DNA from 3 places in the Dehalobacter sp. MCB1 genome. Region 1 is predicted to be linked to each of the others. Evidence: riboswitches for the same ligand, from Rfam matches in the RefSeq annotation. Region 1 holds a riboswitch; each other region holds the start of a gene.
What was found. A riboswitch is a leader RNA that binds a small molecule or an ion and turns the genes downstream of it on or off. The one in region 1 is predicted to bind cyclic di-GMP.

Region 2: linked by a shared signal. The riboswitch ahead of A7K50_RS09350 (transglutaminase-like domain-containing protein) and the one ahead of A7K50_RS03105 (HD-GYP domain-containing protein) in region 1 are both predicted to bind cyclic di-GMP.
Region 3: linked by a shared signal. The riboswitch ahead of A7K50_RS13570 (sigma-70 family RNA polymerase sigma factor) and the one ahead of A7K50_RS03105 (HD-GYP domain-containing protein) in region 1 are both predicted to bind cyclic di-GMP.

Annotation. Positions count from the first base shown of each region.
Region 1 covers NZ_LXPC01000004.1:187,765-191,980, reverse strand. Annotated here, with positions in the region: gene A7K50_RS03115 (lipid II flippase Amj family protein) at 1-344, shown strand, start outside; gene A7K50_RS03110 (CoA-binding protein) at 514-954, shown strand; gene A7K50_RS03105 (HD-GYP domain-containing protein) at 1,014-2,075, opposite strand; cyclic di-GMP riboswitch class I at 2,171-2,256, opposite strand; gene A7K50_RS03100 (DUF1801 domain-containing protein) at 2,479-2,853, shown strand; gene A7K50_RS03095 (DUF3795 domain-containing protein) at 2,890-3,468, shown strand; gene A7K50_RS03090 (pentapeptide repeat-containing protein) at 3,506-4,216, shown strand, end outside.
Region 2 covers NZ_LXPC01000012.1:327,387-331,602, reverse strand. Annotated here, with positions in the region: gene A7K50_RS09360 (cell wall-binding repeat-containing protein) at 1-392, shown strand, start outside; gene A7K50_RS09355 (glycosyl hydrolase family 18 protein) at 698-1,690, shown strand; cyclic di-GMP riboswitch class I at 1,771-1,855, shown strand; cyclic di-GMP riboswitch class I at 1,945-2,029, shown strand; gene A7K50_RS09350 (transglutaminase-like domain-containing protein) at 2,129-3,016, shown strand; gene A7K50_RS09345 (BTAD domain-containing putative transcriptional regulator) at 3,097-4,216, opposite strand, start outside.
Region 3 covers NZ_LXPC01000018.1:94,645-98,860, forward strand. Annotated here, with positions in the region: gene A7K50_RS13560 (TetR/AcrR family transcriptional regulator) at 1-221, shown strand, start outside; cyclic di-GMP riboswitch class I at 1,093-1,182, shown strand; gene A7K50_RS13570 (sigma-70 family RNA polymerase sigma factor) at 1,603-2,010, shown strand; gene A7K50_RS13580 (hypothetical protein) at 2,626-2,808, shown strand; gene A7K50_RS13585 (Fic family protein) at 2,877-4,019, opposite strand.

The DNA of each region.
Region 1 (4,216 bases):
GAGAGATACCCAAAAGGTTACTTGTTATCAATGTTTTGGTTACAGGCATATATACCATTGGGGTCCTTGCCGCTAATTACTCAGCTCTTCTGGTCCCGGAGCAAGCAGCACTAGCAGCAGCAGCTTCATCAGGAATCATTAATGGCATGGCAAGTATTCTACTTACTTTTTTTATCGACCCAAAATCAGCAATTATTACAGACCAGGCATTGAGAGGAATAAGGCCTTATGCTGATGTGAAAGCATTGGTCATTATGCTTATTGCTACAAAACTAATTGGCACATTATTGGGGCAAGTGCTGTTTTTGCCGGCCGCCCAGATTATTGCAAGCTTTTACATGTAGTAATAATGCCTGTTCATCATGAATATAAGCAAGGAAATAAGAGCCTGTTTATTAATACGATAGGAACTGAAATAGTTTTCACAGAAAATAAATATTGGAAGAAGGAATTAGCCAAATTGCCAAGAAATAAACAATAATTTAATTAAGGGGGGTCATTTTTTTGACGACAATGAGCTCAGTCACTGATTTTCTAGACCAGCGTACTTTAGCTGTGGTCGGGGTATCCAGATCCGAAAAGAAGTTCTCGCATAGGCTGTATAAATCGTTAAAAAAGAGAGGGTATAATGTTTTTGCCGTAAATCCCAATACGGACAGTATTGACGGCGAGATCTGCTATGAAAACCTTCAGTCTTTGCCGCAGAAAGCCGACGGCGTAGTGATCGTTATCCCTCCGGACCAAACCAATAAGGTCGTTAGGGACGCGGTAGAAGCCGGAGTCAAACATATCTGGATTCAGCAGGGGGCTGAATCCAAAGAGGCTATAGACTTTTGTACGGAAAATCAGATAAACGTCATCCATGACCAATGCGTCCTAATGTTTGCAGAACCATCGTTTCCTCATTCGTTCCACCGGTCCATACTGAAGGTGTTTGGAAAACTTCCAAAATAATAGGTTAGCCGGCCCAAAAAACATTTGAGCCGGCATTTTTTTCAAAAAATGGATCAGCTTCACTCGACAATGGATACAATAAAGGTTGTAAGATCTTCGACAAGGTTATATTCCTTAGCCTGGACATGGGCCAGCCCTTTGTCAGCGATTAATACCCTGATAATCGGGCGCATCGGCAAACTTTTATTCTGGTCAACTACAATCCCAACTTCACCTGTATTAAGTTTAACTGTATAGCCGGTCGGATAGGCCGCAACATGCTTTAAGAACGTTACAACCAATTGCTGGGAGAATAGTCTGTTTGCACATCCCATTACAATTTCACAGGCTTCATGCGGTACGATCCGGGAGTGGCCCGGGCCATCATTGACCAGATTATCATAAAAGTCGGCCAGCCCGACGATTTGGGCCAGGATATGGAGGTGCCGGCCGGACAGCTTCCGGGGATAGCCGCTTCCGTTCAGCCATTCGTGATGCTGCAAAGCAATATGCGCACTCAATAAGTTTAATTCGGGTTTGTTCCGAAGTATTTCATATCCGTGAATGGTATGCGTTTGATATAGGTCATTTTCCTTCGGAGTAAAGGCCTCACGTTTGGCGACAAGCTCTTTTGGCAGCTTGACAGTCCCGATATCGTGGAGCAAAGCCCCTACTGCCAGCGCCTCCAGGGTATCTTTATCCAGTCCCAAAGCTTTGCCCAAAATGGTTGCGAGGACGCAGACGCTGACTGAATGCGCATAAACTTGATTATCATAGCTCCGCATATCTGTCAGGCTCAGAAATATCTTCTCTTGAAACAGGATGTCTCCGATGATGTTGTTTACCGTCTTTTTTACTTGAAAACCATTGAGGTCTTTACCGATTCGTACTGCTTCCGCTGAATGCTCAATGGAGTTCATTGCCTCCCGCCTGTTTTCCTCGGAAATAACATCCTCAATAACGATATCCTTGGTTTCGTCATCGTCCACATAGACAATACTAATGCCCAGTTCTTTTAACCGGTCGATATATGGCTGGGTCAGCGTGACTCCTTTACCAAGCAATGAACGGCCGTTATGCGAGAAAATGGTTCTTCCCAACACGTCTCCCTTTTGAAGCCGGTTTACACTTACCTGACGCAATTGTAATCTTCCTTTCCAATAAATCAGTGCTGGCTGAAGCAACAAAAAAATCACCAGCAGACTGCATGGCGACATTCAAAACAAACCTGAGCGGATTCGGTAGCCTGGCAGTCATCAGAATTATTCTGGAAGACCCATAGCTTTGCGTCCCTGGCTTTCACCAGGTTTGCCATTGTCGTTGCTCCTGTATCCCTATTTGATTAATATTTCGGTCATAGAACCATTGTAGCACATTGCTTTCAGGTTCTACAGGGGTTATTTGGAAAATTATTCTTTATTTTGGTGCCAAATGATCAATGTCTCTTAATTTAGCAGAGGAATCTGCTTAAATTCATATAACTCATTAATGATATTTATATACGTGCGGATAACATTCTGAAAATAGTTAAAGGAGAAACTAAAAATGGGAACGGATAAAGTGGTTCATGAATCAGTTGATGGGTATATTTTGCAGTTTCCTGATGAGATACAGGAAATATTAAGAGCAATTAGAAATGTGATAAGAGAAGCAGCACCGGACGCAGTGGAAAAGATTAGCTATCGGATGCCTACGTTTGTACTGAACGGTAATCTCGTTCATTTCGCAGCATTCAAGAACCACATTGGATTTTATCCGACACCAAGCGGGATTGAAGCCTTTAAACAGGAACTGGCCGGTTATAAGGGAGCCAAAGGGTCGGTACAATTCCCGTTAAATAAGCCTATGCCGTATGCGTTAATAAGCAAGATCGTGAAGTACAGAGTTGCAGAGAACTGTTCTGCAGGGGTTGAAATCTGATCTTTATCAAATGATTATTGCCGGGAGATGCATGTGATGGTCAAATCAATGGTAAGTAAAGAATACAGGCGGAAATGCGCCGACTTTTCATTATGCGGATTAAATTGCTGTCTTTGTCCGCGTTTTCATACGGAAGGTTCTTCAAAGTGCCCCGGCTGCGGGGGCCCGGACTTTTTTTTGAAGCATCCTTCCTGTGCCGTAATTACCTGTAATAAAAAGCATCAAAATGTTGAATACTGTTTTGAATGCAGTGTCTATCCATGTGAGAGGTATCAGGCTCCAAGCGAGGCCGATTCTTTTATATCCTATCAAAATGTATTGCAGGATCAAGCCAAGGCTAAAATGGATCTTCAAAATTATCTTGAAGAACTGACGGAAAAACACAAAATTTTAGGGGAACTAATCGCGGATTACAATGACGGCAAATCAAAGGGATTTTATTGTCTGGCGGTGAACCTGCTGCCGCTTGCCGTCCTGAATAATATGATGGATAAGATCCATCATATGGATCGGATCAACTGTAAGGGCAGTGCTGAAGAAGCTGTCCGCTTGCTAAAAGCGGAAGCCGATAGTCTGAATATTCAACTGGTTCTTAGAAAGGCTAAAAAGGATTAAACAGACTATTCAAGCATCATTTCTGGGGATAAATCAAATGTTCTTTGTTTTGGAGGATCAAATATTGTCTGGAATTCGTGAACCAATAGACATTTTTGCTGAGCAGAGGCGCAGTCTGGGAACTGACTGCGAGAACTGCTTCGGGTTGTGCTGCACCGCGCTGTATTTTTCAGCTTCGGAAGGCTTCCCAAACGATAAAGAGGCTGGTCAACCCTGTCGGAACCTGCAGGAAAATTTTCGCTGCAGTATCTATCAAGATCTTCAGGGACTGGGTCTGAAAGGCTGCATAGCATTTGACTGTTTTGGCGCAGGGCCAAAAGTATCCAAGCTCAGTTACGGCGGCAGAGACTGGCGGCGATCACCGGAATTCCGGGAGCAAATGTTTGAAGTTTTCCTTGTCATTCGCCAGCTTCAGGAGATGCTCTGGTATTTGACAGAAGCAGAGACATTACGGCCGGCTCATTCAATTCATGAGGCGCTTCGTACCCTGCGGGAAGAGACGGAACGGCTGACACTGCTCAGCCCAGGCGAGCTTCTGAAAATGGATGTACCCTTATATCGTACCGAAGTAAATACCCTGCTGCTTCAAACAAGTGAACTGGTCCGTGCTTTTGTTTGTCAGGAACGGAATATTCAGGCTGGGATTCGGAAGACGTTTAAGCGCAGGAATAGTCTGATTGCTGCAGATCTCCGGGAAACAGACCTCAGAGGGGCTAACCTTAGAGGAGCCTGTCTGATTGCCGCAGAC
Region 2 (4,216 bases), on a different contig from region 1:
GAGAAGTTATCGCTTATGCTGTGACTGAAATCCCTTCGGAAAAGATTCTGATGGGTGTACCTTACTACGGAAGAGCCTGGAGAACAGAAGGAAGCGGCTGGGTGTCCAAGGTCTTTGGCTGGGCAGTCGCGACGCAGACCGCTGACCAGTTCTGTGCTACAATCACCCGAGAGACCACGTTGACAGACCCGATCGGCGTACCGACCTTTAAATATGTCGATGAAAGCGGCTACAGCAGGACAGCTTATTTTGATGACCGGCTGAGCTGGGGAGAAAAATTGGATATCATGGACGAATACAATCTCGGGGGCATCGGCGGCTGGTCCATGGGCTGGATCAACGAAGTCAGTACTCCGGAGCTATACCCGCTGCTAAAAGAGCGGATCAACTAATTTTTTACAGACTCCATGACGTTGAGTCTGCATGCCACAGTTCCAGCGTCAAGCGGAGCAAGGAAGCGAAGCGCGGCCTTTTGACGGCCACGGATGGCCTAATGTCGCGATGCCATGGATGGCAAGGAGCGACGTGTCAAGGATGACACAACGGCCGAAAGCGGAATTGTGGCATGCAGACAGGCCCGATATACTTAAGTCTGACTGTAATTTACTATTTAGTACTAGAGGGTGTTCACGCACCCTCTTTTTTCTTACTGAATATTGATATCAGAAGATAAGAAACTAAGAAGTGGGGTTTCAAGATGATAACTAACCTTCAGTTCTGGGATGGATACGGCAGTAAGGCGGCTTACGAGAAACAATTGGCCTGCGTTTCCGGCAATCTTCTGAAATCAATTGATATCCTGGTCCCAAATTTTGCAGGGCCGCTGCAAGCGGATGGCAGTTTTGGCTGTGTCTTTACCGATCCTGAAATACCGAAGTACCTGGTCGCTCTCGGACAACGCAGCGGCGCCAAAGTGGTTCCGATGGTGCTGGGTAGCGGCAAGACTGCCGGGGATATGCTGCGTGATCCTCTGAAACGCAGTATTTTTAAGGAAAGCTGCCTGAAGCTCATCAGGGATACCGGAGCGGACGGGATTCTGGTCGATCTTGAAGCGCTCTCGTCCGATACCGGACCGGGACTTACCGCTTTAATGAAAACCCTCTATGCGCAGTTATCCGCCGAAGGAAAGCTCACCCTCGTCTCTGTGATGTCCCGGACTTCCGACACAGCAGAGCCCTGGTGCGTTCAGTATAATTACCCTGAACTCGCCAAATATGTCGACTATATACAGATCATGTCCTACGATCTGCATTATGCTACATCCGCTCCAGGTCCAATCGCCCCACTGGACTGGGTAAGCAAGGTCATGGCTTACGCAGTTACCCGGATTCCTTGCGAAAAAATTCTAATGGGCATGCCCTATTACGGAAGGGCTTGGCGACAAGACGGCACCCGCTGGGCATCCAAGGCACTTGGGCTTACCGTTGCCATACAAACCGCTTCTCGCTATCATGGAAAAGTTACCAGAAAGACCGTCCCTTCAGACCCCCTAGGCATACCGTTTTTTTTCTATACGGATGAGCATGGCTTCCAGTGGACAGTTTATTTTGACGACTGTCAAAGCTGGAAGGCAAAACTTTCCTTAATCAACACATTCGGCCTTGGCGGGGCCGGCTGCTGGTCCCTGGCCTGGCTAGATCAAGAAAGTGCTCGAAAATTAAACCCGCTGCTGCAGGAATTATTTTGCTAAAAAATGTCACATACTAGTTACATCTTTTTAAAAAACTATTGCCAAGAGGCAATTTGTATACTATAATTTGGATAAGCAAAAGCGATAAATGGCAAATCCGCCGAAAGACGGAGACGCAAAGCTACGGGCCTAACACCACAAGGTTATGGCAGCCGGGTTACCGAAAGTGCAGTTATAGTGCTTATAACGCCTGTTTCGGTATCCGGAACAGGTATTTTGTATTAATAGTTAAACGATTTTCAAAACTAAATAGCAGACGATAATGGCAAACCCGCCGAAAGACGGAGACGCAAAGCTACGGGCCTAACACCGCAAGGTTATGGCAGCCGGGTTACCGAAAGTGCAGGACAAGTCTTTATCATTTTGACATAATGATTGCCCTCTTCAGGTAGCCCCTGAAGAGGGATTTTTTTTAACCGAGAAAGGTGGTTCAACACGATGCAAAGAAAATTATCTTTGAAAGTAATATCAGTTGTTTTGGCAGCTCTGATGTTTATAACCCTTAGCACAACAAAAGCAGAAGCGGCTTACAACGTAGCGTTCCAGACAGATACCATACAGGTGACCTCTCCTTCAATTAGTGGCACCCAATATGACCGTTCCTTCACCATCGAAGGGACAAGCACTCTGAGTAAGATCTGGCTTTGCCTGAGAGGACCCAATGGGGAAATCACAACGGTCCCCGTCTCTGTGAATCAAGGTGTGTTCTCTAAAGTAATTTGGCTGCGTTTTGGAGCCGGTCTATATACGATCTGGGTTGGAGACAACGGAAAACAGTTTGACGGTAGCATTCGCTTCGAGGTACAGAATACTTCAACAGAAAATTACTTTTGCCTAACTCCTTCCGGTTTTGTAAATAGTGACAATCCTACCATCAAAAACCTAGCAGCTTCCCTTACGAAAACATGCACAACGGATATGGATAAAGTAATCGCCATACACAGCTGGGTTACAAAGAATATTGCTTATGATACCAATGCGTATTACAGCGGAAATATCGGCGTCAATACAGCGACAGATGTCATCAGAAGCAAAAAAGGAACATGCAGAGATTATTCCTTCGCCTTCACAGCACTGGCCAGAGCAGCCGGTGTGCAAACCAGAGTCGTATATGGAGATGCCTGGAGCAGCTCGCAGCAGGCCTACGAAAAACATGCCTGGAATGAAGCTCTGGTTGACGGAGAATGGATCAGCATCGATACTACCTGGGATGCAGGTTATATTAAGAACAAGAAATTCGTAACGGCCAGCACGACCAAATATCTGAACATGGATGCGGGAACCTTTGCGAAGACCCATAAAAATACTTCAGTAACCCTTTACTAAGAAATCTCCTGTCAAATCATATAAGATAATAATAAATCCGGCATCATCCATGATGATGTCGGATTTATTGATGAAGTCATTCAAATCATTTCATTGGCAATCGTCTGATTGGCAACGATCGGCTGGTATCTTGCCTTCAAGATGACATCGTTCTGTCGTGTCTTTTCTCGGAAGGCATTCTCAAGACGTCCAACAACCATCCGCGTACTCTCCACATTAATGCCCTGTAGGATAAGGACCAGCTGGAGTTCATCCCAGGTTGCACAGACATCTCCCTTTCGCAGACTTCTGGCGACAATTTCTTTTAATGTCTGAAAAGCTTTGTCGGCAGCGTCTTTGTTCAGTACCGTTTTTTCACTGGGCTGCAAGGTCAATAGCACTGTAAACATTGACTGGCCGCTGCGTTCTACTCTTCGCCTTTCGAGATCATAAACAGATTTAAAAGTTGCTCTGTCACAGAAAAATGGTCCGTCACCATCCGTGCCGGCAATTTCCTCCTGTACGGATTCGATGTCAGCCCGCACAGTCTTATCCTTCGCTGTAATCCTACTATATAGATTCCTCAATTCGGTAGATGGCCTGACACCAAATTCCTGATACAGTTTACTTGTGATATATTCATAATTCTGTTTGGCATCTTTCACTTTTCCTTCTTTGAGAAGTGCCTCCATCAGGATAACATGAAATTCTTCCTCAAGCGGTTCATTAATGATCACTTTTTCACAAACCTCGATCACAAGCTTGTTCTCTCCTTGTGCTGTGAGAAGGCAGCAGTAATCCGACATCGCTTGGAGATACAAACGCCGGTAATGATTTCTCAGAGGTATTGTCCATTCGTTGTATATGGATTCTGAAAGGTAACTGCCCAGATACAACGCTAAGATATTTTGATAGTACGACATGGATTTTTGCGGATCAACAGATTTATTTTGCCTGGCTGCCGTAAAATATTGATCAAATTCTTCAGCGTCCAGCCGATAATTAATGTCCGGATTCCAGCCATAACAGCCATGGGTATATATAATCAGCTGATCCTCATTCATAGCATCATTGTCCAAGGCACCTTTATTCAGTGCCTTACGCAGACGGTAAATCATTGTTCGGAAAGCCTTATTGGAATACTCGTAATCCTGATCAGGCCAGAGCGTATCCTGAATGGTCTCGGGCATTATATTTTTTCCGCGGTTGGTGATAAAATAT
Region 3 (4,216 bases), on a different contig from region 1:
TGGAGAAAATAAAACATATACTGAAAAATAGGATTATCGAACTTGTGGGACCCGAAATAAATAATAAAAAAATGCTGCCATATGCAATTGAGTTCGCAGTATCCGGTATCCTATCCATATATAGAGAATGGTTCAATTCTGATCGGACGTATTCACTGGAAGAAGTGTCTGCTTTTGCAGGTTCATTGACTTTTAATGGATTATATGCGATTTTTAGATAAAGAAGCGGCATAATTAAACAATGGCGAAAAGTCTTCCAAGCGGCTTTTCGCCATTGTTTTTACATCCATGCGCGGATATCTTCTATAAAATAATTGAACGGAGGCAGTTACCTTGGGACGGTCTCCTTCGTTCTGTTTTCATAGCAAAGCGGTGGAACTAAACTGAATAGTAAAGCAATATTCATCTTTTTAGCGTAATCCTCATCATCTTCTTGTACGGGAAGCTTTATACCGCAGTATATTCAGAATAAAATGATGTAGATAAGGATGTCGTTCTGATCGGAACGACATCCTTTTTTGTCGTTTTTGCGATTTCCCTATAACTTTTCTATAACTAAACTATAACTTTTCTATAATATTTCCAGTATTCTTAAAGTGATAATAGGATAATTATAACCATCAACCTTATAGCAAATAGGTTCATATCTGGTTAGCTATGGCGTAGATGCAACATGGAACGCTGCACGATGGTAACAAAAAGCCATTGTTTCAGCATGGATTTAACGTCCTGTTTATGCAAGTAGTAGCTGTTTTTGCTATACTGGTGCTTCGTGAATACATTTTCAAAGCCACAAAATACTGGCGAGAACATAGGTACAAGCGGCACTTCTAAGAACAACCAAAGGTATAAATAGCTTGGATAACGAAAGAAAAAAGCAGTTGGACAAGCTCTATAGGCTTAGTCCGAAAGAAAGATATATTTTATTGCTTTTCTGCTGGCAGAGATTTTCTCTTAAACGAATTGCCAAAACAATAAGCCTGCCAGTGTTTATAACAAAAAAACGTCTTTATGCTGCGTTGAATAAGGCTGTGAATTCTTTGGAGGTGTGAGTATCGCAGCCGCTTGAACATAAATCAAAAATGAATAATCTTATGTTAAGGGCAAACCCGCCGAAAGGCGGGGACGCAAAGCCAAAGGGTCTACGACGCTTAAAAGCGTTATGATAGCCTGGTTGCCAAGTGTTGCATGCGGAAGCCTGCCCTTTTTTGGGCAGGCTTTTGTGCTGATGATCCATTTGCAACTTTTGATGGATGTTTTTTGTAATGGCTATTTAGGCCCCCGACTTTCGCCATTTGCTATGAGCGAAAGGGGTATCGGACATGTATTGTAACCAATCCCATAGGAGACTGAAATAAAGACGAAGGATTTCGTACATATTCATGTTTCCTTATAATTTCATACAAAAGTAAAAACCTGGTGATTTGCACTGTGCAAATTGCTGGGTTTTTTCTTTCGACTTTTTTCTTCCTATTTCGACCAGTTTCTACCAATCTTTTGGTTATACGGATTTACACAGTAGATACTGACCGTCCCCGTTGCCGCTCTCCTCCGCTCTCCATTTTTCGATTTCTAAAATTCGAAAAAATGGAGGACTATATCATGTCTGAGCAAAAAGAATACACCATTATTGTAAAAGGTAAACGAGTCCCAGTGACTCGAAAAGTATATAAAGCGTACTACAAGGAATACGAATATGCCCGGAATATCACCAGAAAGGCAAAGAAGCATGAGCTTTCCTTGGAAAAATTAAAGGAAGATGGCGTAAACCCCGCTTATATGTGTACTTCGCCATCTCCGGAGGACATGGTCATCCAAAAGGAAACCCAGGCTAAGCTACACAAAGCGTTATCTTCTTTGCCGAAGGACGAGCAGAAGCTCATTTATGAGTTCTTTTATAAGAAAAAGAGTGAGCGGGAGCTTGCGGCAGAAACCGGAATACCGCAGAAAACCATCAATGACCGGAAGCACCGTATCTTTGGCAAACTAAAAGAACTTATGGAAAAGTAAAAAAAATCCGCTCAATCCCCTCATTTCTTCCTTATAGAAGTGAGGGGATCTTTTTTCTTCCCCTCAAGGGTTCTTTGAAAATTGAATATCCGATGACCTGAATACGTTAGCTGACGGACCCAAAAAGGGAAAGCGACCCCGGAGGATGCGCCAAGACCACCTGTAAAAGGACAGATGAAACACGAAGCCACAATTTTTTGTTCATTCATTCCTGTTTCTTTTATCAAAGACGGCCAAATAAGGTGCAAAGCGGTACCCATCCGTCCGGAAAACAGCCGATGGCAAGCTGTTTCGCAATGATCCCGTCAGCCTATAATGATACTTCTGCCCAGTCACAGCCCCCCTTGACCGGGGGATCACGCAATGAGGGCAGCCGGCAGAGATCCTGGCGGGGGTGAGATTCCCATGATGCGGCTTAGCCGGCCGCAGTTCAGGCCGTCGCCCAAGGCTCGGGAAGTAGTGTCAAATAGAGCCATAAGCAGAAAAAACAAAGACTTAATGTCAGAAGCCATGAGGGTCGCCCAAAAGCAGGTGCGTCATGCGCCTAACTTCATTACAGGGCGGCCCTTATGTTTGTGCCATTAAAACATCTACAAACATAAGGAGGATTTACTTATGATGAACGCAGTAAAGGATACCGGAAAGAGCAAAGTAGTCACCATATCCGTCAGCGGACATCCAGTAACGATCAGCTTTGCTGATGAGTACAATCCGCATATTGCGAATATCGTAAAAAATGCGCTGATTGACTCCTATATTCGGAAAAACATCCCGCATTCTCTGGAGACGATGGCTTAATGGCGCGCTCCATAAAAAGCGGCCACAGTAATGAATACTGCGACCGCTTTTTGCTTTGCCCCGCTTGATTAAGTGTCTTTGCGCAGAATATCCAAATAGGCGCTGTAAGCAAAGATTCGCGTCCGGCTGGCTTTGTCTGTTTGTATCAAAATGCCCTTTTCCATGAGAACGGTCACGGCTCTTGAAACAGCGTTATAGGACAAACCGAGCGCTTCCGCGGTCTTCTTGATTTCGATGATCGGACTTGTTTCGAGATAGCGGAAGACCTTCAAGACGGTCTGCGTTGTTCTGTCCGGCGCACCGATCTGAGCAATACTCTTATCGTGCAGTTCTACCAGCCGGTCAATCGTCGTCACCGCATCCAACGCGGACTCGTGTATCGCCTGTAAAAAGAACTTGATCCATTGCTCATAATTGCCCTTATTGCGCACCTCGGTCATGCGGTCGTAATATTCGATCCTGTTCTTTTTGAGAAAATACGAGATGTAGAGTGCCGGTGTGGTCAAAACCCCTTTCTCCATCAAAAACAAGGTGATCAGCAGCCTGCCCACTCTGCCGTTGCCATCCAAGAACGGATGGATCGTTTCAAACTGATAATGGATCAGCCCCGCACGAATCAGAGTGTCGAGGTCGTCGTCAGCATTGAGATATTTCTCCAAGTCCGACATGGCGTCCTGCATATCATCGGGCGAGGGCGGGATATACCTGGCGTTGCTTAATGTACTCCCTATGCCGCCAATCCAATTCTGCGATGTACGAAATTCGCCAGGACTTTTTTCCTGCCCCCTTACGCCCTGCATTAAAACCGCATGCGTCTCCTTCAGGAGTCGATTGCACAGCGGCAGCTCCTTCAGCCTTTTGATCGCAAACTCGGTCGCCTTGATATAATTGATGACATCCGCGACATTGCGATTGACGTTTTCATCGAGCATTGGGTTCAGGACATCATCAAGCGTTGCCTGTGTGCCCTCTATCTGTGAGGACAACAATGCTTCCTTCCGAACATACATAGTGACGAACAAATCCACATTGGGAATTCTCATGGCGATGCCGGCTAACAGAGTGATTTGATTATTGGCCTTTACGAGCAGTTCAACCGCCTCATTATCCAGCGTGATCGTTGGGACGGGTGGCAAGGCCGCAGGCACAAAGGATTTATATGCCATATCCCCGGACAAATTGTTTTTAAGAGTTCCGGATCTTTTCTCCATCTTAGCTCACTCCTTTAAGTGAAATAACTGTACATATTATAACTCTTTTATTTCCTCTAATCAAGAGTTGGTGAAATATATCCGTTTATATTATGCTCATTATTTCATCAAATTATAATAACGAGAAATATGGAGGGAGAAAAATTCGCCTTTATTTCATCGGAATTCTCGCTTTTGTATAGCTATCTTCGGCCAAG